DNA from 3 places in the Lactobacillus sp. UMNPBX19 genome. Region 2 is predicted to be linked to each of the others. Evidence: predicted binding sites of a transcription regulator. Region 2 holds the regulator's gene; each other region holds the start of a gene.
What was found. Region 2 encodes HrcA, which represses chaperone genes, less so after heat shock. Its sites were predicted from a motif close to TTAGCACTCNNNNNNNNNGAGTGCTAA; they were not measured.
Positions count from the first base shown of each region.

Region 1 (10,040 bases), on a different contig from region 2:
GCTTCTGGAGATGTTAAAGCACAACAAAAATTAATTGTTCTAACTGAACCTACAATGACTGCGCAAGTAAAAGGTACTGTGAATGAAATGAATTAATAAGTATTAAGTGCAAGAGAGCTAATTGTATCAGTACTTCCCCCCCTCTTTTTAGTTAGATACATTTAGCTTTCTTTTTTATCAAAATGAGTGCGTTAAAAATGATTAATAGAGTTAAAAATGATTAATAGAAGAAAACAATTTGAATACCTAGTTTCAAATCTAAAAGATATTCCTGAAGAAAATTTGCTCAAAGAAAAAAATAGTGTAAAAAGATCACCATATCATCAAAGAATTCATATTGAGAGCTTATTTGGCATGTTGGGTGATCCAAATGGTTTTTCATATTTTAATGGGTACTATCATTTATTTCACCAATGGTTTCCGATGAAATATAGTATGAATCCAAATTATTTTCAACAGGGATGGTTTCACTGGAAATCGAAAAATTTGGTTGATTGGAGACCGGTTGGCGAAGTAATGAACAATGATACTGTATTTGATAAGTATGGAGTATATTCAGGAAGTGCTATCCCAATCAATAATAAATTGTTCCTTATGTACAATGGTAATTCTTGGACTAATACTGATACAGATGATTGGCATAGAGTTCCGTGTCAATTAGGAGCCTACATGGACGAAAATGATAATGTAGCCAAAATGATGTATCCATTAATTAAAGGACCAATTTCTGGTTATACAGGTCACTTTCGAGATCCTAAAATTTTTAAGAAAAATGGTAAATATTATTCAATAATAGGCGTACAAACAAAAGCCAAAACTGGTACTGTCCTAATTTATGAAAGTCAGAATTTAAAAAGTTGGAACAAAGTTGGTGAGGTTAAAACTAATTTTGAAAAAAAAGGCTATATGTGGGAATGCCCAGATTATTTTGAACTAGATAATAAAGGAGTGCTGTTGTTTTGTCCGCAGGGATTGCAGAGCAAAGGAAATCAATTTTTAAATGCATTTCAAGCATGTTATGCCATTGGAAATAAATTGGATTTTAGAAACTTATATTTTAAAAGTAAAGAGTATGAAGAAATAGATTCAGGTTTTGATTTTTATGCGCCTCAGACCATGAGCACACCTGATGGAAGACGTATTTTAAGCGCATGGATGAGCATTATGAATTCAAATTCCCCACTAATTAAATATCATTATGATGGATGCTTAATTTTTCCAAGAGAATTATCAATAAGAAATGGCAAACTTATTCAAAAACCGGTAAATGAGATAATAAAATTATATACAACTGATTACATGGAGAATAAAATAATCAGTAAAAATCAGGAGATTGTTGCTGGCTTAATTAATTGTAGAGATATTAAATTTGATATTTTTACTAAAGATAATAATGCTATAAGTATAATTGACTTGTTCGCTAATAGAGAAAATACGAGTCATTTGCGTTTAGTTTTAGATAAGATAAAAAATAGATTTATAGTGCAAAGAATTAAAACTGGTATAGAATTTGAAGACGAATTTGGAACTGAAAGAAGCTGCAATCTGAAGGCTGAAAAATCTATTAGCATACGAATAATCCAGGATATATCATCTGCAGAGATATTTATTAACAATGGAGAAAATGTTTTTACAATGCGTGTATTTGTTCCTAAAGATCAATATCATATTTTTGTGAAAAATTTAAACGGAGAAGTGAAGGTTCAATATAAAATTCATCAATTAAGAGAAATGAATAGCTAATATATAAAATAAACATGAAAAAAGATCAAGATTTTCTATTTTTTGAGAATCTTGATCTTTTACTTTATTCAAATTCATCTAATGCTTCTAAGGCATTTTCCCAGTCATTATTTGCTTGCTCGAGTTGTTCTTGAACAGCAGATAATTTTTCTTGAAGTGGTCCGAGTTTTTCAAATGAAGCCGCAATATCAGGATTGGCCATTTCAGTTTGAATTTCTTGTTCTTCTGCTTCGAGCTTTTCAATTCGAGCCTCGGCATCGCTAACTGCACGTTCTAGTTTTCTCTTTTGAGAATCGCGTGCCTTTTGTTCTTGGTAAGACAGCTTACCCTTATTTTGACTAACCGAGGGGGTAGTTTCAGTTTCTGCTTTTTGTGCTTCCGCTTCTTGAACTGCAGCAGCTTGTTTAGCTTTTTCATCTAAGTAGTAAGAATAATTACCATTATAGATCTTAGCGTGACCATCACGAACTGAAATAATCTTATTAGCTAACTCGTTAATAAAGTAACGGTCGTGAGAAACAAAGAGAAGAGTGCCGTCATAAGTATTTAAGGCTTGTTCAAGCACTTCTTTTGCTTCAATATCTAAGTGGTTAGTTGGCTCGTCCATTAGCAAGAAGTTGTCTTTTTCAAGAGACAAAACAGTTAAAGTTAAACGAGCTTTTTGTCCACCAGATAATTGACCAACAGTCTTATCAATATCTTCAGCAGTAAATAAGAAGGAAGCTAAGATTGAGCGAACGTCTTTTTCTGGCATCGTCTTGTGACGATCCCAAATGGTATCAAGAACAGTCTTTGAAGGATCAAGACTTTGAAGTTCTTGGTCGTAATAACCAATGTCTAAACTAGCACCATACTTAATTGAACCATCTTTAGGTTCAAGTTTTTTCATAATTGTTTTAAGTAGGGTAGACTTACCAATTCCGTTTGGTCCGATAATTGCAACACGGTCATTTTTATTAACTTGAAAGTCAATGTCAGAAACCATTGTTTTATCTGGATAACCGATAGTTAAGTCTTTGGCAATTAAGACTTCTTTTCCTGAAGGACGGTCACTAGTAAAGTTAATACGAACTTTTTGCTTGTGCTTAGGTGGCTTAATTCGCTCCATCTTGTCTAAAGCCTTACGTCTACTCTGAGCACGTTTAGTAGTTGAAGCACGAACTAAGTTCTTTTGGATGAACTCTTCTTCTTTTTTGATCTTTTCTTGTTGCTTCTCATAGGCAGCTTCTTGCTGGTTATTCATCAATTCACGTTCTTTAACGTATTGACTATAGTTACCTTTAAAGGTAGTTAGTTTTCCAAAGTTTAATTCAAAGATTTGGTTAGCTAAGTGATCTAAGAAGTACTGGTCGTGAGAAACAGTGATAATTGCGCCTTGGTAGTTCTTCAAAAATGCTTCTAACCAATCTAAAGTATCTAAGTCAAGATAGTTAGTAGGTTCGTCTAGCAAGAGAACTGGTGGCTTTTGCAACAGTAATTTCACAAAAGCAAGGCGCGTTTTTTCACCACCGGAAAGAGTTCCGATAACTTTCTGCCAGGTATTTTCTTTAAAATTAAAACCGTTGAGAATGCTCTTAATTTCAGCTTGATAAGTAAAGCCGCCTTCTTGTTCAAAGTCGTATGCAAGCTGGTCATAGCGCTTGAGCAGGTCTTCATCTTCAGGATGTTCAGCAATTTGTTCCTGCATTTTAGTGATGCGCTTATTCTTTTCAATTAAATTATCAAAGACAGTAAGCATTTCATCCCAGATAGTCTTATCTTCATCTAGGGCATTTTCCTGGGCGATATAGCCGACTTTAAATCCCTTATTAATGGTAAATTGACCACTAGTAGGTTCTTGCTGGCCAGTCATAATCTTTAATAAGGTAGTTTTTCCGGCTCCGTTAGGACCAACCAGACCGATTCTGGCATTATCAGGAACAGAAAAAGAAATGTTACTGAAAATAGTATTGCCTCCGAAACGTTGTTCGAGGTCTTGAGCTTGTGCAATAATCATAGTTTGTTCTCCTAGAACTTATTTTAACATAGCAAATGTTTTAAATTTTATGAAAATATTATCTTTGTGAAAATTGTTTCTTGATTTATCCTTGAAGAATGCCTATTATTAGTTTGATTAGTAAATATTTCACATCTTTATTTTATGAAAGAAAGAGGCCTCTCATGGATGAAATTAAGATTCCTAAGGCTACCGCTAGACGCTTGCCACTTTATTACCGCTATTTGATTTTTTTAAATGATGAAGGAAAAGAAAAAGTATCTTCAACTGAACTTGCTGAAGCTGTTCAGGTAGATAGTGCTTCAATTCGTCGAGACTTTTCTTATTTTGGTGCTTTAGGTAAGCGTGGATACGGTTATGACGTTAAGAACTTACTTAATTTCTTTAAAAAGATTTTAAATCAAGATACCTTAACCAATGTTGCCTTGGTTGGTGTTGGTAACATGGGTCATGCGCTTTTAAATTATAACTTTAAGCGTACTAATAATATCAGAATTAGTGCCGCTTTTGACATTAATCCTGAAATTACTGGCACAATTATGTCAGGTGTGCCTGTTTATGACATGAGTGAGATGAAGAAGCAATTGCGTGAACAACAGATTACCATTGCTATTCTCTGTGTTCCCCAAACGGCAGCCCAAAAGACAGCGAATGAAATGTTTGACGCTGGAATTAAGGGAATTATGAACTTCACGCCGCTTCGTTTATCTGCTCCATCTAGTGTTCGGGTTCAAAATGTTGACTTAGCAACTGAACTGCAAACTTTAATTTACTTTTTGGATTCAGATAAAGATAAGAACAAAAAATAATTTACTATAATATAGTCCTTTTGCACAAGTTTAGGTAGGCTTGTGTATTTTTTATGCGCTTTTATTTGTAATTAAAGAGAAAATAATTTTAAGATAGATGAGATAGACAAAGTAATGAGATAGAAATCAGGTAGATAAAATGATTAAAAAACTTGCAGTATACTGTGGTGCCAGGGCTGGAAATCGTCCTGAATACACCAAGGCTGCCTATAATTTTGGTAAGAAAATGGCCGACCACCAAATTGAATTAGTCTATGGTGGCGGAAAGTTCGGCTTAATGCGGGCAGTTGCAGACGGTGTTTTAGAAAATGGTGGTATCGTCCACGGCATTATTACTGAAGAATTAAAGAATCGCGGAGCTGCTTACGACGAAGTACAGGATTTTCGTGTAGTACCTAATATGGATAAGCGAAAAGATACCATGATGAATCTAGCAGATGGAATGGTAGCTTTACCTGGGAGTATTGGAACTTTAGAAGAAATAAGTCAGGCTATTTCTTGGACCGCAATTGGTGACAATGCCAAGCCAGTAGCTTTTTATAATTATAAAGGTTTCTATGATTATCTAGATAAACTCCTTAAGCGAATGAATCAAGATGATTTTTTGGAGAATATCTATTTAGATGCAATTTATTTTGGAACCGATTTTGATAAAATTCTGCAATTTATGGAAGACTATCAAGCACCTGCTTATCGGAAGTATTAATAAAAGACTGACTAAGGTAGAGAAAAAGTATGAAATTAAAGCTGTCGCAGCAGCTCAAGTGGAAGATATTATTGAAAAAGATGCACCAGATTGTATCTTAATTGGACCATAAATTAAGTATATGGAAGACCATCTTAAGGAGGATGCAAGTAAGCACGATATACCCTTAGAAGCAATTAGGATGCAAGATTATGGCACAATGAATGGTAAAAATGTAATTGACCAAGCCGAGCGATTACTAGGTTAAAGCCTAAAAGAAGTATGAAACAAGATCCCCATCTTGATTCATACTTCTTTTTTTGACCACTTAGAACTATAAAATGACCACTTAGTTAATTTCACTAGATTTTAATCTTACATTCATGTTTAATATAATTATCGAAAATGAAACAAGGAAGTGAGAATTGTGAAAGTTAAGCTTGAACTTGATCCGGATCAGAAAGAAACAGAAATAACCATTCATGCTGGTCAGTTAACACCTGAAATAGAAAGAATCTATCAACAGCTTCAAATGGATTCAGATCATCCTGACCAAATTGAAGGAATGATGGACAACACTTCCTACTATTTAAGTATTAATGATATTTTGTTTTTTGAAACAGATGATAAGCAAGTAATGGCGCACACGACTAGGAATGCATATTTTGTTAAATATAAATTATATGAATTAGAAAACCTATTAGGTGGACAGTTCATGCGAATATCAAAATCGACAATTTTAAATTTAGATCAGATTTATGCTATTACTAAATCGATCTCTAATTGTCAGATTAAATTTCATGATTCATATAAGACAGTCTATGTTTCTAGACGATATTATCGAGATTTAAATGATAGATTAAAAGAGAGAAGGGTATTATCATGAGAAAGGCCAGTTTTGGAAGGGTTCTTTGGGGCTTAGGCCTGCTTGCAGCAGCAGCATTTTTAGTTTTAGATCAGTTGCATTTAATTCCAGTAGAATTAGGGTTCTGGACAATTTTTTGGACCGTAGTATTTGCGGCAACATTAATTACTTCCTTAATTAATAGAAGTTTAGGTGGGACAATTTTTTCAATTGCATTTTTATTAATTATCTATGCAAAGCCTCTTCATATTGAAAGTATTGTTCCTTGGACAGTGCTTTTAGCAGCATTTTTGGTTTGGGGAGGTTTAAGATTAATCTTCAAAAAAAGTTGGAAGCCAACTGTAATTATTAATGGTGAAAAAGTCAGTACTAATTGGTCTGACTTAAAGGCACCTCATAAATTTAAGGCTGAACATGTATTTTCTGATACAACAAGTTCAGATAATGGTGACAATATTGTAATTAGCGAAAAAATGTCTTCTACCTCACGTTATGTTCATTCACAGCATTTAGAGACAGTAACGATAAATGTTTCAATGGGAGACGTTAATGTCTACCTTGATTCAGCAAAACCAGCTGGGGATGAAGTGATTGCTAACGTGAATATGTCAATGGGAGAGCTAACCCTCTACATTCCAACGTCTTGGCGAGTAGACAATCAATTAAATCAAGGTTTTAATGATATTACTATTGATGGTGATCAACCAGCAGAGGGTCCAACCTTAGTGCTTCAAGGCCGCGCCAATGTGGGAGATATTACTGTTAAGAGAGTTTAATATATTATTGTTTCAATTTGAAAGAAAAATAAAAAAGAAGTAAACTATTTATAGCAAAAAAAAGAGAGAGCTACTGGTAATAGCTCTCTCAAAGCACAAGCCGCTAAAATGCGGTGGTAAAGTATCAAGACAAACTAAAAGCTGCTATCAACTGTCCCAAAAGTTATCAAGCGGCTTTTTAGTTTGCTCTATTTTTTCTTCCACAAGTCGTGGATAGACTTTATTAGTCTTTTTACAGCTTGCGCCAACTTGTTTGTATCATTTACTAGTTTTATTAAAGCTAGAACAATACAGTCTAAGAGACCAATAAAGATAAAGACAGCACCAAAAAAGGCTGTCATAAAGCAAAGTGTACCTCCCTTCAGTAAGACTCTGAACAACAGTTATTACACCATTGGCATCATCCTCTCAAACGAAAGTACCACCGCATATTTAACTTTTTGTGCTTGTTTAATTTTATCAAAAAATTACCAAAATTAATCTACATTTATGAGTAAATTAGCACTTTTTAGCACTCTGATGATAAAAGTGCTAATTTTTGTGTTTAAATACTTGCTTTTCTTTTATAAACAATGTACTATCGTAATTGTAAGTTAGCACTTATAATATATGAGTGCTAAGTAATATAATTATAGATTTAAATTATGTACAGGAGGGACTAACGTGTTACAACCAATCGGTGATCGCGTGATCGTTAAAGTAAAAGACGAAGAAGAAGAAAAAGTTGGAGGCATTGTCCTGGCTTCTAACGCTAAAGAAAAGCCTCAAATGGGCGAAATTATTGCCGTAGGAAATGGTAAGCGCAACGCAAATGGCGACTTAATTCCTATGTCAGTTGCAAAAGGTGAAACTGTATTCTTTGATAAATACTCTGGCACTAACTTGAAGTACGAAGGCGAAAAGTACTTAGTTCTTCGTGAAAGCGACTTATTAGCTGTCGTTAAGTAATAAAATTTGAAATAAAAGGTGGCATATAATATGGCTAAAGAGATTAAATTTTCTGAAAATGCAAGACACTCATTATTAAAAGGTGTTGATAAATTAGCAGATACTGTTAAGACAACTTTAGGACCTAAGGGTAGAAATGTTGTTTTGGAAAAGAGTTATGGTGCTCCTGACATTACTAACGATGGTGTTACTATCGCCAAAAGTATTGAATTAGAAAACCATTTTGAAAACATGGGTGCAAAGCTTGTTTCTGAAGCTGCACAAAAGACTAACGACATTGCTGGTGACGGTACTACTACTGCTACTGTTTTAACTCAAGCAATCGTTCGTGAAGGTATGAAGAACGTTACTGCTGGTGCAAACCCTGTTGGTATTCGTCGTGGTATTGAAATTGCTACTAAGGCAGCTGTTGACGAATTACACAAGATTAGCCACAAGGTAAGTACTAAGGACGAAATTGCTCAAGTTGCTTCTGTTTCATCAGCTTCAACTGAAGTTGGTAACTTAATCGCTGACGCAATGGAAAAAGTTGGTCACGATGGTGTTATTACTATTGAAGAATCAAAGGGTATTGATACTGAACTTTCAGTAGTTGAAGGTATGCAATTCGATCGTGGTTACTTATCACAATACATGGTAACTGACAACGACAAGATGGAAGCAGACTTAGACAACCCTTACATTTTGATTACTGACAAGAAGATTTCTAACATTCAAGATATCTTGCCATTATTACAAGAAATCGTTCAACAAGGTAAGAGCTTATTAATCATTGCTGATGATGTTGATGGTGAAGCTCTTCCAACTCTTGTTTTGAACAAGATCCGTGGTACTTTCAACGTTGTTGCTGTTAAGGCTCCTGGCTTTGGTGACCGTCGTAAGGCAATGCTTGAAGATATCGCTATCTTAACTGGTGGTACTGTAATTTCTTCAGACTTAGGTCTTGAATTAAAGGACACTAAGATTGATCAATTAGGTAAGGCTGGCAAGGTTACTGTAACCAAGGATTCAACTACTATTGTTGAAGGTGCTGGTTCTAAGGAAGCTATTGCAGAACGTGTAGATCAAATTAAGAAGCAAATTGCTGATACTACTTCAGACTTTGACCGTGAAAAATTACAAGAACGTCTTGCTAAACTTGCTGGTGGTGTTGCTGTTATCAAGGTTGGTGCTGCTACTGAAACTGAATTAAAGGAAAGAAAGTACAGAATCGAAGATGCTTTGAACGCAACCCGTGCCGCTGTTGAAGAAGGTTACGTTGCTGGTGGTGGTACTGCATTAGTTGATGTTATGAAGTCCATCCAAGATACTGTTAAGGGTGACAGCGAAGACGCAGAAACTGGTGTTAAGATTGTTATGAAAGCTTTAGGCGCTCCTGTACGTCAAATTGCTGAAAACGCTGGTAAAGATGGTGCTGTTATCTTAGACCACTTAGAACATGAAGACCCAGAAGTTGGTTACAATGCTGCAACTAACAAGTGGGAAAACATGGTTAAGGCTGGTATTATCGACCCAACTAAGGTAACTCGTTCAGCACTTCAAAATGCTGCTTCAATTGCTGCCTTGTTATTAACTACTGAAGCTGTTGTTGCTGACGCTCCAGAAGATGACAAGAACCAAGCTCCTGCAGCTCCAAACCCAGGTATGGGTATGGGAATGTAATTTAGAAACTAATTACATTTACTAATTTAATAGATTGATAAAACACTCCATGATTTTTGATGATCATGGAGTGTTTTTGTGTAAAAATAAATTGTTTTTTAATGAAAATCCCATTTTATATAGTGTAATCTAATAAAAATATTAAATAAGGAGGATCAAATTATGCCGGCAGTAGTATTAAATGCTCATCAAAATTTACAAGACAATAAATAATAGATGAGCGGAGAATAATTACAATTCATTTTGTTGAATCCGTTCATCCAGGAGGACAAAATGAATCACGTTAAAAAATTAAATCAGTACTTCAAAGAATTAGCTAGAACTTATAACTTATTCTTTAAATCAGCACCTCTAATTGCGACTTTGGTTTTATTATTAGTTGTAATGGTGCCGCAGAGTATTTCTTATTACCGTATTCAGCAGCAATCATTTGAGACAATGGTTGAAAGAAGCAAGAATGCGAGATACTTACATTACTATAGTAGTTTGTTGTTAGACCGCAGGGATGCTAAAGAAGTTCGACTTTTCAATATGTTTCCTAAAATTATTGAAAAGT
Region 1 covers NZ_PCYR01000010.1:55,718-65,757, forward strand. The annotation lists gene CP370_RS04525 (sucrose-specific PTS transporter subunit IIBC) at 1-96, shown strand, start outside; gene CP370_RS04530 (sucrose-6-phosphate hydrolase) at 217-1,743, shown strand; gene CP370_RS04535 (ABC-F family ATP-binding cassette domain-containing protein) at 1,808-3,739, opposite strand; gene CP370_RS04540 (redox-sensing transcriptional repressor Rex) at 3,904-4,548, shown strand; gene CP370_RS04545 (TIGR00730 family Rossman fold protein) at 4,688-5,254, shown strand; gene CP370_RS10205 (PTS sugar transporter subunit IIC) at 5,376-5,501, shown strand; gene CP370_RS04555 (LytTR family DNA-binding domain-containing protein) at 5,661-6,119, shown strand; gene CP370_RS04560 (hypothetical protein) at 6,116-6,874, shown strand; gene CP370_RS09845 (hypothetical protein) at 7,063-7,215, opposite strand; gene groES (co-chaperone GroES) at 7,538-7,822, shown strand; gene groL (chaperonin GroEL) at 7,853-9,484, shown strand; partial or broken gene CP370_RS04575 (hypothetical protein) at 9,758-10,040, shown strand, end outside.
Region 1: groES (co-chaperone GroES) is a predicted target of HrcA. The motif match lies at 7,468-7,494, and genes of this name have one in related genera.

Region 2 (10,040 bases):
AAGATAGATTTAAAATTGTAGTGGAGCCAAAACAAGCAATAGATAAAATAAAAGTGGGATCTACTTATATTAGAAAAGCTATTCAGCATGGAAATGTAGAACTAGCAGCTGAGTTACTTGGCCAGCCTTATGAAACTTCTGGTGTTATTGTTCACGGCTTCAGACGTGGACATAAAATTGGCTTTCCAACTGCTAATCTTGAAATCTCTGGCTCTAAAGTTTTACCAGCTGAGGGAGTTTATGCAACTAGAGCAAAGATAAATGGAAAATGGCATGATGCTATGACTAGCGTTGGCTATAATGAAACTTTCAAAACAAATCATGGTTTGACAATTGAAACTAATATTTTTGATTTTGATGAAGAAGCCTATGGTGAGCCGCTAACTTTAGCCTGGTATAAATTTATTCGTAAAAATAAAAAGTTTTCTGGTATAGAAGAACTTTCACATCAATTAGATCAGGATAAGCGTGATATTAAACAATATTTTTATGAGTTAGAAAACTAATATTAGGCTTGTTTTTATATAATCTATGTGATAGAATATTTTTATCAATTGAAATTTAATATTTGAAAGAAGGTTACGCCATTGCGTTTTTAATCTTGCAAAATAGCATAGTTGAATTTTAATAATTATTTTTCTTTTATAAGAACAACTGTGCACTTTTGACAAGATGGAACGTAGACGGGGATCTTCCTTTTTTTGCCTAACTAGGATAAAGTCTACACTTGTCAAAAGTGTAGGCTTTTTTCGTGAGGTGATTAATATGAGTAATATTAATATTTCAAATCTTTCTTTTAGATATCCAGATAGCTCAGATAATATATTTAATAATTTAAATTTAGACTTGGATAGTAGTTGGAAATTAGGTTTAGTAGGAAGAAACGGAAGGGGAAAGACAACCTTCTTAAATCTTTTACGAGGTAATTTAAGGGGAACAGGAAAGATACAAGCTAAACTTGATTTTAACTATTTTCCGCTTACTGTTAATGATAAAAAAAAATTAACTTTATATGCGCTGCAAGAACAAATTTCATTTGAACAGTGGGAGCTTGAACGTGAATTAAATTTAATGAAAGTTGATTCTGAACTTATTTGGCAGCCTTTTGATTCTTTAAGTGGCGGAGAACAGACTAAAATTTTGTTGGCACTATCTTTTATTAATAAAAATGGTTTTCCTTTAATCGATGAGCCAACTAATCATTTAGATGAAGATTCCAGAATGCAGGTTATAGCTTATTTACAACAACATTCTAATGGCTACATTGTGGTGAGTCACGATCGTGCTTTCTTAAATCAAGTAACAAATCATATCTTAGCAATTGAAAATACCGAAATTCATTTGTATCAAGGAAATTTTGCCAGTTATGAAGATACAAAGACAAAGCGAGATAAGTTTAATCAAGATAAGAATGAAAAACTTCAAGGTCAAATTAGAAGTTTGAACGAAAGTAGAAAGCGAGTAAAAGGATATTCTCTTCAATCAGAAAACAATAAAAAAGCAAGCGCTCATAAAAATGAAATGCATGCAAATATTGATAAGGGATTCTTTGGTCATAAAGCGGCTAAAATAATGAAAAGATCGAAGAATCTTGAAAGAAGAATGGATAAGAGTATTCAAGATAAAAAAGGCTTAATGACAAATATTGAGTCTATTCCTGAATTAGAAATGAACTTTCATCCCAACTATCATGGAACTCTATTAGAAGCGCAGCATTTAGATCTTACAGTTCAAAATAAGAAATTGTTTGAAGATTTAAATTTAACTATTAAAAATCATGGGATTGTAGCGCTAGAAGGAAAAAATGGATCTGGAAAGTCTACATTTTTGAAAAATATTTTAAAACCAGATAAAAATGTGATTTCTCAAGGAAAACTTGATATTGTTAAAGGCTTAAAGATATCATATTTATCACAAAATTTTATTGAATATTCTGGTACTTTATCTCAGTTTGCAGAAAAAGAAAAAATATCTTATGAAAATCTATTAAATATTCTTAGAAAAATGGGTTTTCCGAGAGAAAGCTTTGCCACAAAAATTGAAGAAATGAGTATGGGACAGCAAAAAAGAGTGGCGATTGCCAAATCATTGGTGGAAGAAGCAGATATATATTTATGGGATGAGCCAGCTAATTATTTAGACGTGTTTAACCAGGATCAGTTAATTAGCATGTTAAGAAAAGAACAACCAGCCATGCTCTTAATTGAACATGATAAGTATTTTATTAGTCAGGTTGCAGATAAACGAATAAAATTAGGAGATGTAAAAGCAAAATAATTAAAGGAAAAAACTGGTATTTTATTATAAAAAAGAATATAAAGATTTATATTTCCCAAAAAAGAAACCTGAATTAATAACTGTTCCTGAAATGAATTATCTAGCAGTTTCAGGAAGTGGGGATCCAAATAAAGAAGATGGAACATATAAAAATGCTCTAGAAATGCTGTATAGTGTCGCTTATACAATTAAAATGAATAAAAAGGGAGAACACAAAATCCCAGGTTATTTTGATTTTGTTGTTCCACCTCTTGAAGGTCTCTGGTGGATGAAAGGTGATTCCAAAATCGACTACTCTCATAAAGAAAACTTTTCTTGGATTTCAATGATTCATTTACCCGACTTTGTTACTCCTAAAGAGTTGGATTGGGCAGTTAAAATCGCTAGTGAAAAGAATAAAAAAGATTTCTCGAAAGTAAAATTTTTCAAATATAACGAAGGACTATGTGTCCAGCAAATGCATATTGGTAGTTATGATGATGAACCGATGACAATTGAAAATATGCATAAATTTGTTAAGTCAGAAAATTATCAAATTGATATAAAAAATCCACGCTATCATCATGAAATATATTTAAGTGATCCGCGAAGAACTAGAGTAGATCGTGTAAAAACTGTAATCAGACTACCGATTAAATAAATTTGAGCAAGTACTTAGTACTTGCTTTTTTTGTTAAAAATCAAATTGTTTTAGCACTCTACTTGCACAATTGCTAGTATATGGTATTATATAAATTGTTAGCACAGAAGAAAGAAGAGTGCTAATGATGGGGGCGAGAAAATGTTGACTGAACGGCAAGAACTTATTTTAAAGACTATTATTATGGACTTTACTCAGACACATGAGCCAGTAGGTTCCAAGACCGTGATGAATCAACTGCCTGTCAAGGTCTCAAGTGCAACGGTTCGAAATGAAATGGCGGTTTTGGAAGAGAAAGGGCTACTTGAAAAGACACACTCTTCAAGTGGACGAATTCCTTCTACTGCTGGCTATCGATACTACTTGGATCATTTAATTAATCCAGTAAAAATACCAGCATCTGTCTATAATCGAATTGTTTACCAGTTAGACCAACCCTTTCAACAAGTTAATGAAATTGTGCAGGAAGCTGCAAAGATTTTATCTGATTTGACTAACTATACAGCTTTTGCAGCAGGACCTGAAACCCATTCTGTAAAAGTTACAGGTTTTAGAATTGTTCCTCTATCTAGTCATCAAGTAATGGCCATTTTAGTAACTGATGATGGTAATGTAAAGAATCAAATTTATACTTTGCCTCACCACACTAACGGGGAAGAAATTGAAAAAGCTGTTCGATTGATTAATGATCAATTAGTTGGAAAATCACTTAGTTCAATTAATGAAGTATTACTCAAGCGAATTGCTGATCATCTTATTGCTCGAGGATCTGCACCGGAAATATTAGATCTCTTACAAGATGTCATTAAAGATGCGGCTAGTGAGCAAATGTATGTTGATGGTCAAATTAATCTTTTGAGTAATTATGAAAATGATGATTTAACCAAGATAAAATCACTTTATAAGTTAATTGATCAAAATGATGCACTTTCAAGTTTAATTGGTTTTAATCCTGAAGATGAACTGAAAAATGATTCTAGTTCTAAAGTTCAGGTTAAATTAGGTTCAGAATTACCATCTGATTTACTTGAAAATTATAGTTTGTTAACTGCACAATATAGTGTTGGTAAATATGGTAAAGGAACAATTGCACTACTAGGGCCAACAAACATGCCATACTCGCAGATGATCGGATTACTCGAGTATTTTAGGAATGAACTAGCAAAGAAATTGTTAGATTATTATGGTAGATTTAAGTAAGGAGGTTAGCTGTGAGTAAAGAAGAGTTTCCGCATGAAAAAGATTTAAAGGACGAGGTGACCCCAGATAAGGCACCAAAAAAAGATCCAAAAGCAGCTCCGAAAGAGGAAGTTAAGGAAAATCCAGTAGAGAATTATGAAAAAGAAATTGCTGAATTAACTGCTAAAAATAAGGATCTTGAAGATAAATACTTACGTAGTGAAGCTGAGATTCAAAATATGCAAGCACGCTATGCAAAAGAACGTGCTCAGTTAATAAAATATGAGTCTCAAAGCTTAGCTAAAGAAGTTTTGCCAGCAATGGATAACTTGGAGCGAGCATTAGCTGTTAAAGCCGATGATGAAGCTGCTAAGCAACTCCAAAAGGGCGTGCAGATGACTCTTGATTCATTAGTTAAATCAATGAAAGATCAAGGAATTACTGAAATTAAAGCCGAGGGCGAAACTTTTGATCCTTCTCTTCATCAAGCTGTTCAAACTGTAGCAGCAGAAAATGATGAACAAAAAGATCGCGTAGTTAAAGTTTTACAAAAAGGATATCAATATAAAGATAGAACATTAAGACCAGCAATGGTTGTAGTGGCTCAATAAGAAAGGAAGTTCCATATATGTCAAAAGTTATTGGTATTGACTTAGGTACGACTAACTCTGCTGTTGCCGTACTTGAAGGTAAAGAACCTAAAATTATTACTAACCCAGAAGGTAACCGTACAACTCCTTCTGTAGTTGCTTTTAAAAATGGTGAAATTCAAGTTGGAGAAGTAGCTAAGCGTCAAGCAATCACTAACCCTAACACTATTGTTTCAATCAAGAGTCATATGGGTGAAGAAGGCTACAAAGTTAAAGTTGGCGATAAGGAATACACTCCACAAGAAATTTCAGCTTTCATTTTGCAATACATTAAGAAGTTCTCTGAAGATTATTTGGGTGAAAAGGTAACTGACGCGGTTATTACTGTTCCTGCTTATTTCAATGACGCACAACGTCAAGCTACTAAAGATGCTGGTAAAATTGCTGGCTTAAATGTTCAAAGAATTATCAATGAACCAACTGCTTCAGCTTTAGCATATGGTCTTGATAAAGATGAAAATGATGAAAAAGTATTAGTATACGACCTTGGTGGTGGTACTTTCGATGTTTCTATCTTGCAATTAGGTGATGGAGTCTTCCAAGTATTGTCAACTAATGGTGATACTCACCTTGGTGGTGACGACTTTGACCAAAGAATTATGGATTGGTTAATCCAAAACTTTAAGGAAGAAAATGGTGTTGACTTATCTAACGATAAGATGGCATTACAACGTTTAAAGGATGCTGCAGAAAAGGCTAAGAAAGACTTATCTGGTGTTTCCTCAACTCATATTTCACTTCCATTTATTTCTGCTGGAGAAGCTGGTCCACTTCACCTTGAAGCTGATTTAACTCGTGCTAAGTTTGATGAATTAACTGATGATTTAGTTCAAAAGACTAAGGTAGCATTTGATAATGCTTTAAGTGATGCAGGTTTGACTGTAAATGATATTGATAAAGTTATTTTAAATGGTGGTTCAACTCGTATTCCTGCAGTTCAAAAGGCTGTTAAGGATTGGGCTGGAAAAGAACCTGACCACTCAATTAACCCTGATGAAGCTGTTGCTTTAGGTGCAGCAATTCAAGGTGGTGTTATCTCAGGTGATGTTAAGGACATTGTTTTACTTGATGTTACCCCATTGTCACTTGGTATTGAAACTATGGGGGGTGTCTTCACTAAGTTAATTGACAGAAACACTACTATTCCAACTTCAAAGAGCCAAATCTTCTCAACTGCAGCTGATAACCAACCAGCAGTAGATGTTCATGTTTTACAAGGTGAACGTCCAATGGCAGCTGATGACAAGACGTTAGGACGCTTTGAATTAACTGATATTCCACCAGCACCACGTGGTGTTCCACAAATTCAAGTTACTTTCGATATCGATAAGAACGGTATTGTAAACGTATCTGCTAAGGATATGGGTACTGGTAAGGAACAGAAGATTACTATTAAGAGTTCTTCTGGTTTATCAGATGAAGAAATCAAGAAGATGCAAAAGGATGCTGAAGAGCATGCTGAAGAAGATAAAAAGCGTAAAGAAGAAGTTGATTTACGTAACGAAGTAGATCAATTAATCTTTACTACTGAAAAGACTTTAAAGGAAACTAAGGGTAAAGTTCCTGAAACTGAAACTAAGAATGTTCAAGATGCTTTAGATGCTTTGAAGAAGGCTCAAAAAGACAATAACTTGGATGAAATGAAAGAAAAGAAAGAAGCTTTATCAAAGGCTGCTCAAGATTTAGCTGTTAAGCTTTACCAACAAAATGGTGGTGCTCAAGGTGCAGCTGGTCAAGCTGGCCCTCAAGGCCAACAAAATGGTGGTCAACCAAATAATGATAATGGCTCAGACAACGGTCAAGGTGGTTCAACTGTTGATGGAGACTTTCATAAGGTAGACCCTGATAAGTAAAAAGTTTTATAATTAAATCAAACAAGAAAAGAACTGCGTGATTGTGGTTCTTTTCTTTTATGAATAAAGGAGTTTTCAGATGGCACAACGTGATTATTATGATGTGCTGGGTGTTGATAAAAATGCTAGTGAAAGTGATATTAGTAAGGCATATCGTAAGCTAGCAAAAAAGTATCACCCAGACTTAAACCATGAACCTGGTGCTGAAGAAAAATACAAAGAAGTAAACGAAGCATATGAGGTTCTCCATGATAAACAAAAAAGAGCTCAATATGATCAATTTGGCCAAGCAGGCGTAAATGGTCAAGGTGGCTTTGGTGGTCAAGGTTTTGGCGGTTTTGGTGGCCAAGGTGGATACTCATCCCAGGGTTTTGGTGATTTTGGCGATATTTTCGGTGATATCTTTGGCTCAGCATTTGGCGGAGGCAGAAGTCGTGTAGATCCAACTGCACCGCAAAAAGGTCAAGATTTAGATTATACAATGACGATTGACTTTATGGATGCAATCAAGGGTAAAAAGACAGATATTACCTATACTAGAAGTGAAGTTTGTCCTACTTGTGACGGCTCTGGTGCTGAAAAAGGTACTCATCCAATTACATGTGATAAATGTCATGGCAGTGGAGTAATGACGGTAACTCGTCAAACACCACTTGGTGTTATTCAACAACAAACTACTTGTGACAAGTGCGGAGGACGCGGAACAATTATTGAACATCCATGTCAAACTTGCCATGGTCAGGGCACCGTCGACAAAAAGCAGACTCTTCAAGTTACTGTTCCAGCTGGTATTGATAATGGACAACAGATTCGTTTAAGTGGTCAAGGCGAAGCTGGAAAAAATGGTGGTCCTTACGGTGACTTGTACATTGTATTTAGAGTTAAACCAAGCAAAGAGTTTAGAAGAAATGGTACAACTATCTATACTGAAGCTCCAATTTCATTTGCTCAAGCGGCTTTAGGGGATAAAATTCGTGTAAATACAGTTCATGGTCCAGTTGATTTAACTATTCCGGCAGGAACTCAACCTAATACTAACTTTAAATTACGTGGTCAAGGTGTACCAAAGATAAATGGTACAGGCAATGGAGACCAAGAAGTAACAGTTAAAGTAGTTATTCCAAAGAAGATTAATGATAAGCAGAAGGAAGCTTTGGTTGATTACGTTAAAGCTGGTGGCGGTAATATTTCCCCACAAGAAAAGAATTTCTTCGAACGTTTAAAAGATAAGTTAAACGGAGAATAAAAGTGAAAACGTATATCTCTATAAGTCTTGAGGTATGCGTTTTATTTTTGTAATAAATAATTACTTCAATAAAAATGTTGCATTAAGAATTTTATCTAGTCGTAGGCCTTTGATATAATTAATAAAGCGAAAAGGGTGAGAACATGGATATAAAAAAATTACAAGATTATCAAAAACATATTCGAAATTTTTCAATTGTTGCCCATATTGATCATGGAAAATCAACGATTGCAGATCGTATTTTAGAATTAACAGATACTGTTTCTGAACGTCAAATGAAAAATCAATTACTTGACGATATGCCACTAGAACGGCAACGTGGTATAACTATTAAGCTAAATTCTGTAGAAGTAAAATACCACGCTAAAGATGGTGAAACATATATCTTTCACTTAATTGATACCCCGGGTCACGTAGACTTTTCATATGAAGTTTCAAGATCTTTAGCGGCCTGTGAGGGGGCACTGTTAGTAGTGGATGCCACTCAAGGTGTACAAGCACAAACTTTGGCTAATACTTATTTAGCTATTGATGATGACTTGGAAATTTTACCAGTTATTAATAAGATCGATTTACCATCAGCTGATCCCGAGATGTGTAAAAACGAAATTGAAGAGATGATTGGTCTTGATGCCTCGGATGCAGTAGAAGTGTCAGGAAAAACAGGTCAAGGTATTCCTGAATTACTAGAAGAAATTGTGAAAAAAGTACCTGCACCTGACGGTGACCTCAATGCCCCATTAAAGGCTTTGATTTTTGATTCAAAATATGATGATTATCGCGGTGTTGTTTTATCTGTTCGAATTGAAGAGGGAACAGTTAAACCAGGCGATAAAATTCGTATTATGAATACTGGAAAAGAGTTTGAAGTAACAGAAGTAGGTGTTTCAAGCCCACATCCAGTTAAAAAAGATATGCTTATTGCTGGGGACGTAGGATATTTAACTGCTAACATCAAATCAGTTCGTGAAACTCGTGTTGGTGATACCATTACTAGTGCTGAAAATCCAACTGAAAAGCCACTTCCAGGTTATCGTCAAATTCCACCAATGGTTTACTCTGGTATGTATCCAGTTGACAATCAAAAGTATGATGATTTGAAAGAAGCGCTTCAAAAGTTACAATTGAATGATGCTGCCTTAGAATTTGAACCTGAAACATCTCAAGCTTTGGGCTTTGGTTTCCGGTGTGGATTTTTAGGATTGCTTCATATGGACGTTGTTCAAGAACGACTCGAGCAGGAGTTTGGCATGGATTTAATCATGACCGCACCAAGTGTAGACTATCATGCTATTATGAACGACGGATCAACTAAGTTGATTGATAACCCAGCTGATTTGCCTGATGCTGGTGAATATAAGGAAGTTCAAGAGCCTTATGTTAAAGCAGAAATTATGGTGCCAAATGATTTTGTGGGACCAGTAATGGAATTATGTCAGCGAAAGCGCGGCGAATTTGTAACTATGGATTACTTAGATAAGTATCGAGTAAATGTTATTTACAATATGCCATTAGCCGAAATTATTTATGATTTCTTTGATGAATTAAAATCTTCAACTAAGGGCTATGCATCCCTTGATTATGAAATAACCGGTTATCGTGCAACGGACTTAGTTAAGATTGATATGCTTCTTAATAAGGAACCTATCGATGCCCTCAGCTTTATTGCACACCGTGAAGAAGCACAAAATCGTGCTCGTCAAATGACGACAATGCTTAAGAAACTGATTCCGCGTCAGAACTTTGAAGTTGATATTCAAGGGGCCATTGGAGCTAAAATTATTTCTCGTGCAACAATTAAACCATATCGTAAAGATGTTACTTGGAAGATTCATACCGGTGACCCTGATCGACGTGCAAAATTGCTTGAGAAACAGCGTCGTGGTAAAAAGAGAATGAAAGCAGTTGGTAGAGTAGAAGTGCCTCAAGATGCATTTATGGCTGTTTTAAAAATGAACGATGACGACATTAAAGGTAAATAAATAACATGACTTTATAGACGTACCAAGGCTTTTGGTGCGTCTTTTTTTGATTAAAATATAAATCTACCTAAAGTCTACGTAAAATCTATCGCTAAGGTAATTGATATTCTTTTTCTAAATTTGTGTTAGAATTTATAACAGTATCAATTAATTAAGGAATAGAAAAATGGCACAAACGAAGAAAAATAATTCCAAGAAAACTTGGATCATTAG
Region 2 covers NZ_PCYR01000007.1:3,832-13,871, reverse strand. The annotation lists gene ribF (riboflavin biosynthesis protein RibF) at 1-506, shown strand, start outside; gene abc-f (ribosomal protection-like ABC-F family protein) at 766-2,277, shown strand; gene CP370_RS03255 (GyrI-like domain-containing protein) at 2,291-2,917, shown strand; gene hrcA (heat-inducible transcriptional repressor HrcA) at 3,059-4,117, shown strand; gene grpE (nucleotide exchange factor GrpE) at 4,129-4,707, shown strand; gene dnaK (molecular chaperone DnaK) at 4,725-6,599, shown strand; gene dnaJ (molecular chaperone DnaJ) at 6,679-7,845, shown strand; gene lepA (translation elongation factor 4) at 7,989-9,827, shown strand; gene CP370_RS03225 (class A sortase) at 9,994-10,040, shown strand, end outside.

Region 3 (10,040 bases), on a different contig from region 2:
ATCATCAATAGTGAATTTAACTTCCTTAGTATCTGGCTTAGAAACAATCAACTTAGCTGCTGGGGTTTCAAGATCTTGTTCAACAACTCTTCTCAATGGACGAGCACCAAATTCCTTGTCATAACCCTTCTTAGCCAAGTACTTCTTAGCATCATCAGTAACATGAAGCTTAATGTTTCTCTTAGCAAGAGACTTCTCCATCTTTACTAAGTAAAGGTCTAAGATCTTGAGCATATCTTCACTAGTTAATGAATTAAATGGAACAATTGCGTCAAGACGGTTTAAGAATTCTGGTCTGAAGTAAACTTCAAGAGCTTTACGTAAAGCATCTTGATCGTCACCCTTAAGTAACTTGTCAGAGTATCCAGCGTTTGAAGTCATGATAATGATTGTATCTTTGAAGGAAATTGTTCTACCTTGTGCATCAGTTAAACGACCATCATCCATGATTTGAAGTAAAGCATTAAAGACTTGAGGATTTGCTTTTTCAATTTCATCAAGCAAAATCAATGAATATGGTTGGTGACGAATCTTTTCAGTTAATTGACCACCTTCACCATAACCAACATAACCAGGTGCTGAACCGATCAACTTATTAACAGCCATTTGATCTTGGTATTCGGACATATCCAAACGTACCAATGCATCTGCCTTACCAAATAACTTAATTGCTAATTGCTTAGCCAATTCAGTTTTACCAACGCCAGTAGGACCAGTAAGTAAAAATGAACCAGTTGGACGGTTAGAATCCTTAAATACTTGCTTACGTGCAATTGCATCAGTAATGATATCAATGGCCTTATCTTGGTCAATAACAACTTTCTTCAAGTCAGAAGCTAAGTTAGCATTCTTTTGAGCTTCATTTGCATTAATTTCGCTCATTGGAATACCAGTCTTAGTTTGAATTAAAGCATACATATCTTCTGGTGTAACTTTAAGTTCACTAGCTTTGCCGGCATTCTTAAGATCTTTCTTAAGGTCTTCAATCTCTTTCTTAATCTTAGCAGCTTCATCATATTTTTCATTCTTAGCTGCTTCTGCCTTTTTACCTTCTAAGGCATGAATCTTGTTCTTAATTGAAGTTTCATCTTTTTGATCCATACCTAAGGACTTCTTAGCACCAGCTTCATCCATTAAGTCAATGGCCTTATCTGGTAAGTGACGATCATTAATGTAACGATTTGAAAGTTCTGCAGCAAGTTTCAAAGCTTCTGGATCATATTTAACATTGTGGTACTTTTCATATCTTGGAGCTAAGCCCTTCAAAATTTGAATAGCATCCTTGATTGTTGGTTCTGGAACTTGAACTGGTTGGAATCTTCTAGCTAAAGCAGGGTCTTTTTCGATTTGTTGGTATTCACTAGTAGTAGTTGCACCAATAACACGAATTTCACCGCTAGCTAATGCTGGCTTTAAGATATTAGCAGCATCCCCAGAATTATTTTCTGAATCAGTAGAACCTGCACCAACAATATTATGTAATTCATCGATAAAGAGAATAACATTCTTGTCACCCTTAGCTTTATCAATAATCTTCTTTAGTTTTTCTTCAAAACTACCACGAAGAGAAGTACCTGCAACTAATTCATTAATATTCAACTCAATAATATGAGCATTCTTTAGCTTTTCAGGAACATCTCTATCAACAATTCTTTGAGCTAATCCTTCAACTACAGAAGTTTTACCAACACCAGCAGGACCAATCAAAACAGGATTGTTCTTCTTACGTCTACTTAAAATTTCAATAACTTGATCAATAACAGCGGTACGTCCAATGACAGGATCGTATTTACCATTCTTAGCTTGTTCAGTTAAGTCAACACCAATTGGCTTTTCCTTTTGTTGGCCATTTTGAGCACTTTGTTGTGGTGCTTGACCAGCACTATATCTCATTGGTTGTTGACCATTGGTCATTCTTCCATCATTGAAAAAATCTCTGTTTAATTCATTAAACAAATCATCAAAATTGTAGTTTCCATTGTCAAAGTATGCCATGCTTTACACACTCCTCATATTCTCAAAATTTTTAGCACTCATTAGTTATAAGTGCTAACTACTCACATTTTTTATTATAGCAGGTTATCCACAGAAACCCAAATATTATTTCATCTTTTTCCACAGACTATTTTAATTTGTGAATAAAATAAGCACAAAGTGCTTAATAAAGCATTTTGTGCTTAAAAATTTGTGAATTAATATTATGATATAGTTCTGAAATTATTTATTTTTATTAATTTTCAAATAATTTAATCATTTATTATCTTTTTCTTTTTATGCTTGTCCTGGGGTCTTTGATTATTGCCAGGAATATTGTTTCCATTATTGTTTTCAAGCAAATACTGCTTAATTAACTGAACTACTTGTTTATTTTGCGGAAGAGAAGAATGTTGTGCATCTGATCCTGTAACCGTCATCGTCGTATAGTGCTTTACCTGATTTTGAAAAATATATTTTCCTGCTGCCACACTACTTTCAGGTACTAACCCATCCGACTCATAATTCTCTCCCCCTGATACTGAATATACATCTAAATTCTTAGGAATTTTCTTCCGATTTTTAATAAAATCATTCAGCATTTCGGTTTTATGGTCAACATTACTCTCATTAAAGTTATATGGTGTCCCGAGGGTCATAAATTTCTTTATTTTGATTTCATCACTATAATCTGCATAGTATTTTTCTAGCCAATATGTCCAAATCAATCCACCATTTGAATGTCCAAATGCCTTAAAATTATTAAATTTATATTGCTGACTAAGCTGAGCAAAAGCCTCATCAAACCAACCTGCTTGTTTCTTAATATTGGCATAACCATCATGATTATTTTCAAATCCTACTACAATAAACGGTTCATTATCATTACGATTAATTTTACCGCTATACTTCAGTGTTCCATCTTTCTTCACTTGAATTTTTAATAGACTATGCTTTTTCAGAGTATCTTTATTTAGCAGATTAACCAATTCATTAAAACGCTCAGTAGTTGCACTTGATCCTGGAATCATAATTACAGGAGACATTTGTGACTTTCGTCTTTCAGCTAAATCATGATTAGCACTTTTAATCCAAAAAAATGTTGGAATAGATAAAACTATTAAAAAGATGAAGGTACCTAGCAAAAGCAAACGATTTTTCGATATCCTCTTTTTATTTAACATATTCATAGCTAGCCTCCTCATCATTTAACAAATCAATTTCGTCTTGAACATCCTTGGCCATCTTCATAATTGGAAGATATAACAAAATATCAAATGCAAACAGAAGCATTGAGAAAATTAGCGCTTGCCAGTTTCCATTTGTAGCAATAAAGGCATACAAAGGTCCCGGAGTTCCAGATAATACATTATAGGCTGAAGCCGGAATTAAATGGATTGCAATCATACTTGCAGCTAAAAGCATATTTACAACTGGTAAAAATACATAAGGCAGTAAGAATAATGGATTAAAGATAATCGGAATACCAATTAAAGCCCCCTGATTAGAGCCAAATAGAGTTGGAATAAAACTCCAGCGGGCAACTCTAGCAATATCATTTTTCTTAATAAAAATTAAAATGCCAATCAATATCACTAAGGTTAGGCCGTTACCACCAAATTTTCCATAAGATTGATATAAAGAATTTCCCACATATGGATTAGGTACATTCCAACTTGAGCCATGTGTCAAAGCATAGTTTAAATTAGCAACATTAGTCGCACTATCACTACCAGCAGTAAGAGATACTAAAGGCTGGCCAATGCCACACCAGTTTAACAACAATGCTAGAAGTAATAAGGGAATAAAAATACCCAGATTTAAATTATTCTGTCCTTGACTTTGGAAAAATTGATAAAAGTTTGTGGCGGTCATTCGTACATGGACTAAACTAGCTAAAATTCCAATTACTAATCCAATTAGCCAAGTAGCAAGCATCGGACGAAATGAATTAAAAGCTCTTTGCTTTATTACTTGGGCACTTTCTGCATGGCGATGATGATAGTCAGTTCCAAGAAATCTAAAAATGAGTCCCGTTCCAAAACCGATCAAAAGAGCAAATAAAAAACTATTAATATTAAAAAAACGCCAGTTAAAAGATAATTGGAAATCTCTAATATCTCTAAAACGATATGCACATAACAGCAAAGCTAGCATTCCTGAAACACCAGCCATCTGGGCATCTTTTTGATATAAACGTGCAGTATATTGTGCTGAAAAATATGCAGTAAATAGTCCAAAAGTACCAAATATTACACTGGTAACGCCCTGGCAGGCATACCAGGATGCATTAAAAATCTGATCCGGTAACCATTTATCAAAATAAAAAATATTAGATATTAAACTCGTTGGAGAAAAAACACTCTGCCATAAAAACTGAAAAATACTTCCTACAACAGCAAGTGGCATTAGCATCATCAAAGTTCGATAAGTTACTCTAAAAAATGCTAACCTGCGAAGTCGCACAATAGTTTTAAAAATAATTTTTTCCATAATTTAATCCTTATCTCTAATAATCTATTTCCTAGTTTAAATTAAATATTGTAAGAAACCTATTCTTTTTTATTAAAATACAGCTTAAATCAGACAAGCTTCTTTAAACCCAGATTAGATAAAGAACATGCTATAATGATGAGGAAAATAAAAAGGAGAAAAATTATGGCTAAACGAAGTTTTTCGATTAATGATGAAACTGACCGTCTACTCAACTACTATTTAAATCATTCAGACAAAGAATGGGACTTAGTAATTAATGAAGCAATTAAAAGCTATGTATGTGACCATTTAACTCAAAGGCAAGTCCATGAAGCAGTTAAACATACCGGAAAAGATGCTTTTCCAGCTAATGAAGTTCTTCGTACTTTCAATAGTAGCTGGATTAATGGCGAGTCTTAATATTCATTGCATAAAGTCATACCTTCCGGCAAAATAAAGGTAGCAATTCTACAAAATAAGCTGACACTTGTCAGCTTATTTTTATACAACTATCCTTAATTAAAAGGAGGAAAATACATGCTAAAAAAACATGCGCTAGATCCAATTAAGTTAATCTGGTTATTTGCTGGTTCTTTAATAATTAATACTGGTGTTAGTTTTATTTGGCCACTAACTACCATTTATATTCATAATTATCTTCATGAGACACTTACAGTAGCTGGGATTGTTTTATTCATAAATTCAGCCTTTACAATGGTTGGAAATGCAGTTGGGGGACTTTTATTTGATAAATGGCATCCTTACCAAACCCTTTTAACTGGTGTCAGTATTTCTACCTTATCCACTTTCTTGCTAGTGTTGTTTCATGGCTGGCCAGCCTATCCAGTTTTGTTAATTACTTTAGGCTTAGGCAACGGTATTGTAGTAACTGGCTTAAATTCAATTGCTACTTTAATTAAAAGTCGGAATGCCTCCTATGTGTTTAATGTCTTGTATTTCACTCAAAATTTAGGTTTAGTATTTGGTTCCCTAATGGTGGGATTCATTCTACCTTTTGGTATTACTTATATTTTCTTACTTGCTTTTATTATGTTTGCCTTTTTAAGCATTGTAATCTTTTTTGAATATCGTGGTTTAAACCCGGCTCATGCCTCTACAAATAAAAAAGCGACTACAGCTGCCCATCAAGAAAAAATTCCTTACGGCGCAAAAAGAGCTATTTTCTCTATCTTAATTTGTGTTCTAGCTGCTTGGATTGCTTATGAACAATGGAATTCTAATATTTCCTCCTACATGCTTGGCTTACACATGAGCGTTCGGTTATATAGTTTACTTTGGACTCTAAATGCTATTTTAATTGTCCTCATTCAACCGCTTTTAACTTACTTTGATGACTGGCTAACTGCACATCTTCATGGACGATTATATATTGGTTTTAGTCTGTTTGGGCTAGCATTCTTACTACTAATTGGAGCAACCCACTACTTTAACTTTGTTTTAGCCATGGCCGTTCTAACATGCGGAGAAATTTTAGCATTTCCTGCTGTTTCAACTTTTGTTAATGATCGTGCTAGTAATAAAGACAAGGGGAAATACCAAGGAATTGTTCAATCAGTTACATCAGCTGGTCGAGCTCTAGGACCGCTAATTGGAGCTTTAGTAATTGATAATTTTTCCTATTTGACCTTATTTGTAGTTTGCACTGTTTTAGTTTTAATTTCTGTCCTTCTATTTGCAATCATTAATGCTTATAACAAGAAAAAAATCGCTGAATAGCGATTTTTTATTTTCTCTAATTTACAAAAAAAGCCTAATTCCACCAACATCGGAATCAGGCTCACACAGTGTTAGGTACCGCTATTCTGACCAAATAAAAGATACATTTTCGCTACCGTAGAAAATGCACCTTGCTACAACGGTACAGGTAAATCTTAGCACAGCAGCCCTACTTGCACAACCGCTTTTAAGGAAGTCAAAATCATAAAAAAAGAGATAGAAAATATTATTTCCTATCTCTATGAAGGCGATTTTATTAAATTTTCCATGAGATCGTTACATATCTCTCTCACTTTAAAATAATCTTTAACTGGATAATTAGACTGAACTACTAATACATCGCGTGTATCGTTTGAAATACGATAGTAAGTTGTATATCCATCGCCTGAACCATTTGAAGAATGAAAATCAGGGAAGTTATAAAAACCAGCATTATATTTAGCAGGATCAGCTGGAGCATAAACAGCTTGTATTGATGAAGGTTTTATGATTTCTCCATTTAAAATCGCACTTGTAGCTCGATATAAGTCTTTATTTGACATGACTAAGCTTCCAGCGCCCAAATTTCCGTGTACTTTATCTACCGCAACACTATGTGGTACTAAGTAACCCTGAGAATTTTTAGTATATGGGACCGCAACCTTAATACGTTTATTTTTAGGTATATCCCAATAAAATTCTGTTTCAGATAAACCTAATTTTTTAATATAGGTCTCTTTCACTAGACTTTCATAAGAGTGATGCGTCACTTTTTCTAAAATACCCGATAATAAAATATAGTTACTAGATGAGTAGAAACGTTGATTATACTGTTTCTTATTGAAAACTATATTATGCTTAATATCATATTTAATTCCAGCTTGATTGTTTTTAAAGACTGGCGTTCCATAACTCGATTCATCTTTTCCTTGTAATCCGGCTTCCATAGTTAGAAGCTGCCCAATCGTAATTTGATTAGCATGGGGTACTTGAGGATAGAATTTCGATAATTTGTCATTAAGTTTAAGCTTTTTCTGCTCAACTTGTTTCATAACTAGGGCACCAGTAAAAACCTTATTAACTGAATTAATAAAAAAAGCTGTTTTGGGTGTATTATGCTCTTTTTTACTAATATTTGCATAGCCTGTAGACTCATTAAGAATTACTTTATTATTCTTAATCGCCAGGATATTACCTGTTATACCTGCTTGTGTTAGTTTTTTTTTATATCTACTGCTGCCTTACTTTTAACATTAGGCATCTTTACATTCGTTTTGTTGCCCCATGTCTTAGTAAAGTAGTAACTATTTAGCTTATAGTTGACTGGATGATTCTTTTCTTTCATAAACGGTTTCACATATTGATCTACCTTTAACCATCCATTCCAACCAAGGTGAATTGTATCTTCCATGAAGAATTTCTTTCCACCGTCTTTTGATAAGTTAGCTATATTATTGAAACCTTGAGATGTAAGCTGTTTGGTAATCTTAGCAACGCATTCTTGATACATTGTCTGAGATAAACCGGTATACTTAGCCCACTTTTCATTAACTGGTGGAATAATGAACAAGACATTAACATGTTCATGCGCAAGTTCATTTAATACCAATTCAAAGTCTGCATATTCTGGTGACTGAGTATAATCAAAATCTCTTTGAGAATTCTTCAGGTGCTTTAAGTGCTTATTGTTTAACTTTTTGTCAAAGAAACCATTAAAAATACCAAACTTATTATTTGTTGTTCCCTGTTGTCCCTGCTCATTAGCAAATTGACGTAAGTTATCATATGCATAAGTACCTGGCAGTTTACCTGCTTCTTTTTGAATCTTAGGAATGTTATTAGTCATCCCAATAGATGAGAAGAAATTATCTTCATTCGCTAACATTCGACGTCTAGCTTTCAAATACAAAGTTTGATACTTAGACAATTTTTGCCCTGAAGCTAATGTCATTAATGCATACTTTGTTGTCTCACTAGCAGTTCCAGCTGGCATATCTAACAAACGCCGAGCAGCATAACGAGTAGCTACACTGTCCTTAGCAGTCAAAATCCAATCAACTGCTTGAAGTTGAGAAAAATACATCCCAAAAGCTGCTGGATTTTGACCTTGCTTAGTAAACCACTGTGGAGAAATAATAAAGACTGCTTTTTTATTAGAAAGCTGATTTACTGTTTCCTGCATAGTGAAAAAGTGAGTTAAGGATTGACTTCCCGGTCCTCCTAGTAAGAAAGGTCGATAATTTCTTTTATATTTATAAGCTAAGACACTTGGGTGCAAGGCATCCATTCTTGATAATTCACTAGAACCATAAAATGGAACATAGTTTTTCTCAAAAGCAGCTTGCTTAATCGATTGACCTTTAAAGACAGTTTGAGATTGTGAAACTGAAGCTTTAAAGAGAGCATTATCTGACTTTTCACCATTTTGCCATGGAATTAAAAATAAAATTATTAACAAAATGAAAGCACAGAGAACTGGGCCGAAAATCTGCCACAGTTTACGTTTATTACTCATTTCTTAAGCTTTCTACCTTTGCAATGATTTTGTTTGGAGTATCCCAATCTTCACGGTGAAATTCTGATACTGGTGCAGTTACATCACACTTGTCTTGTAATTCAAGTAACATTTGAACAGTTGCCATGGAATCTAACAAACCATTTTCAAAAATGTTTTCATCCATTTGGTCACTTAAATCTTCACCAGTTAATTCATTTAAAATATCTAAAACAGCTTGCTTTGTATCCATAATAAGAAAATCCTTTCAAAAATAATAAACTACTTCCAGCCAAACCATAATGTACTCAAGAATCCTGAGAAAATTAGGAAACTGAAACAAACAACATTAAATGTTAAGAAAATCGCAAACCACTTTGTAAATTTATTATGTGGGATTTGCTTGCGGTGCTTACGCTTAAATCTTAACCAAATATCATTAATGATAATTGCCAAAGCATGGTAAATACCATATACGATATAGTACCACGTTAAGCCGTGCCAGAAACCAATAATTAAGAAATTTACAAAATATGCTAAGCGCGATAATCTGATTCTATTTTTCACCAATTTATGCTTCATTGCAAAGAATGTAAAACGCATAAAGATAAAATCACGGAACCAGAAAGATAGAGTCATGTTCCATCTATTCCAGAAATCTTTAATATTTTGAGAAATAAATGGTTTATTAAAGTTCATAGGAGTTCTAATTCCCATAAAATATGACGTACCTACCGCAAACAAGGAGTACCCTGCAAAGTCAAAGAATAAATACATACTGTAGCAGTACATATAACCAAGCAGAGCCCAAGATAAGCGTAATCCCCCATTAGCTTGCCCATAAAAAATTGCATCTTTAGCTAATTGAGGAAGCCATAAGGTACCGAATACATATCCAATAATAAATTTATATAAGAATCCTTGAAAAATATATCTTGTACCAAACTTTAAATTTTCAATATACTTATCTCTTTCAGGGGCTTTATCGTAATCTTCTTTAAATCTTCGATAGCGGTCAATAGGACCTGAAGAAATAGTTGGGAAGAAAAGCAAAAACCTTGCATAAGTAATTGGATCAACTTTCTTAATTGTTTTATCGCGAAGTTCCATAATAACTTGCACTGTTTTGAAAGTTAAATATGAAATTCCGAAAAATCCAATCAAATCAGCAGTTTTATTTGGCACTAATGGTGCAATCTTTACTGCTGCTAATGGCAAAATTGCTAAGATAACTGCTAAACAAAAGACAGAGGTTTTATTCCTTCCAGAATTAACATATTTTTGATAAGCAAAAGTAACTATAAATTGGAAAATGATGTATCCAATTAATTGAACTCCCTGTAGCCAGTCTTTACCATTAAACATTAAAAACAAGAATAGT
Region 3 covers NZ_PCYR01000031.1:4,926-14,965, reverse strand. The annotation lists gene CP370_RS07915 (ATP-dependent Clp protease ATP-binding subunit) at 1-1,995, opposite strand, end outside; gene CP370_RS07910 (alpha/beta hydrolase) at 2,247-3,158, opposite strand; gene CP370_RS07905 (PTS transporter subunit EIIC) at 3,148-4,467, opposite strand; gene CP370_RS07900 (hypothetical protein) at 4,633-4,869, shown strand; gene CP370_RS07895 (MFS transporter) at 4,987-6,186, shown strand; gene CP370_RS07890 (serine hydrolase) at 6,426-7,352, opposite strand; gene dltD (D-alanyl-lipoteichoic acid biosynthesis protein DltD) at 7,379-8,680, opposite strand; gene dltC (D-alanine--poly(phosphoribitol) ligase subunit DltC) at 8,673-8,912, opposite strand; gene dltB (D-alanyl-lipoteichoic acid biosynthesis protein DltB) at 8,942-10,040, opposite strand, start outside.
Region 3: CP370_RS07915 (ATP-dependent Clp protease ATP-binding subunit) is a predicted target of HrcA. The motif match lies at 2,027-2,053, and genes of this name have one in related genera.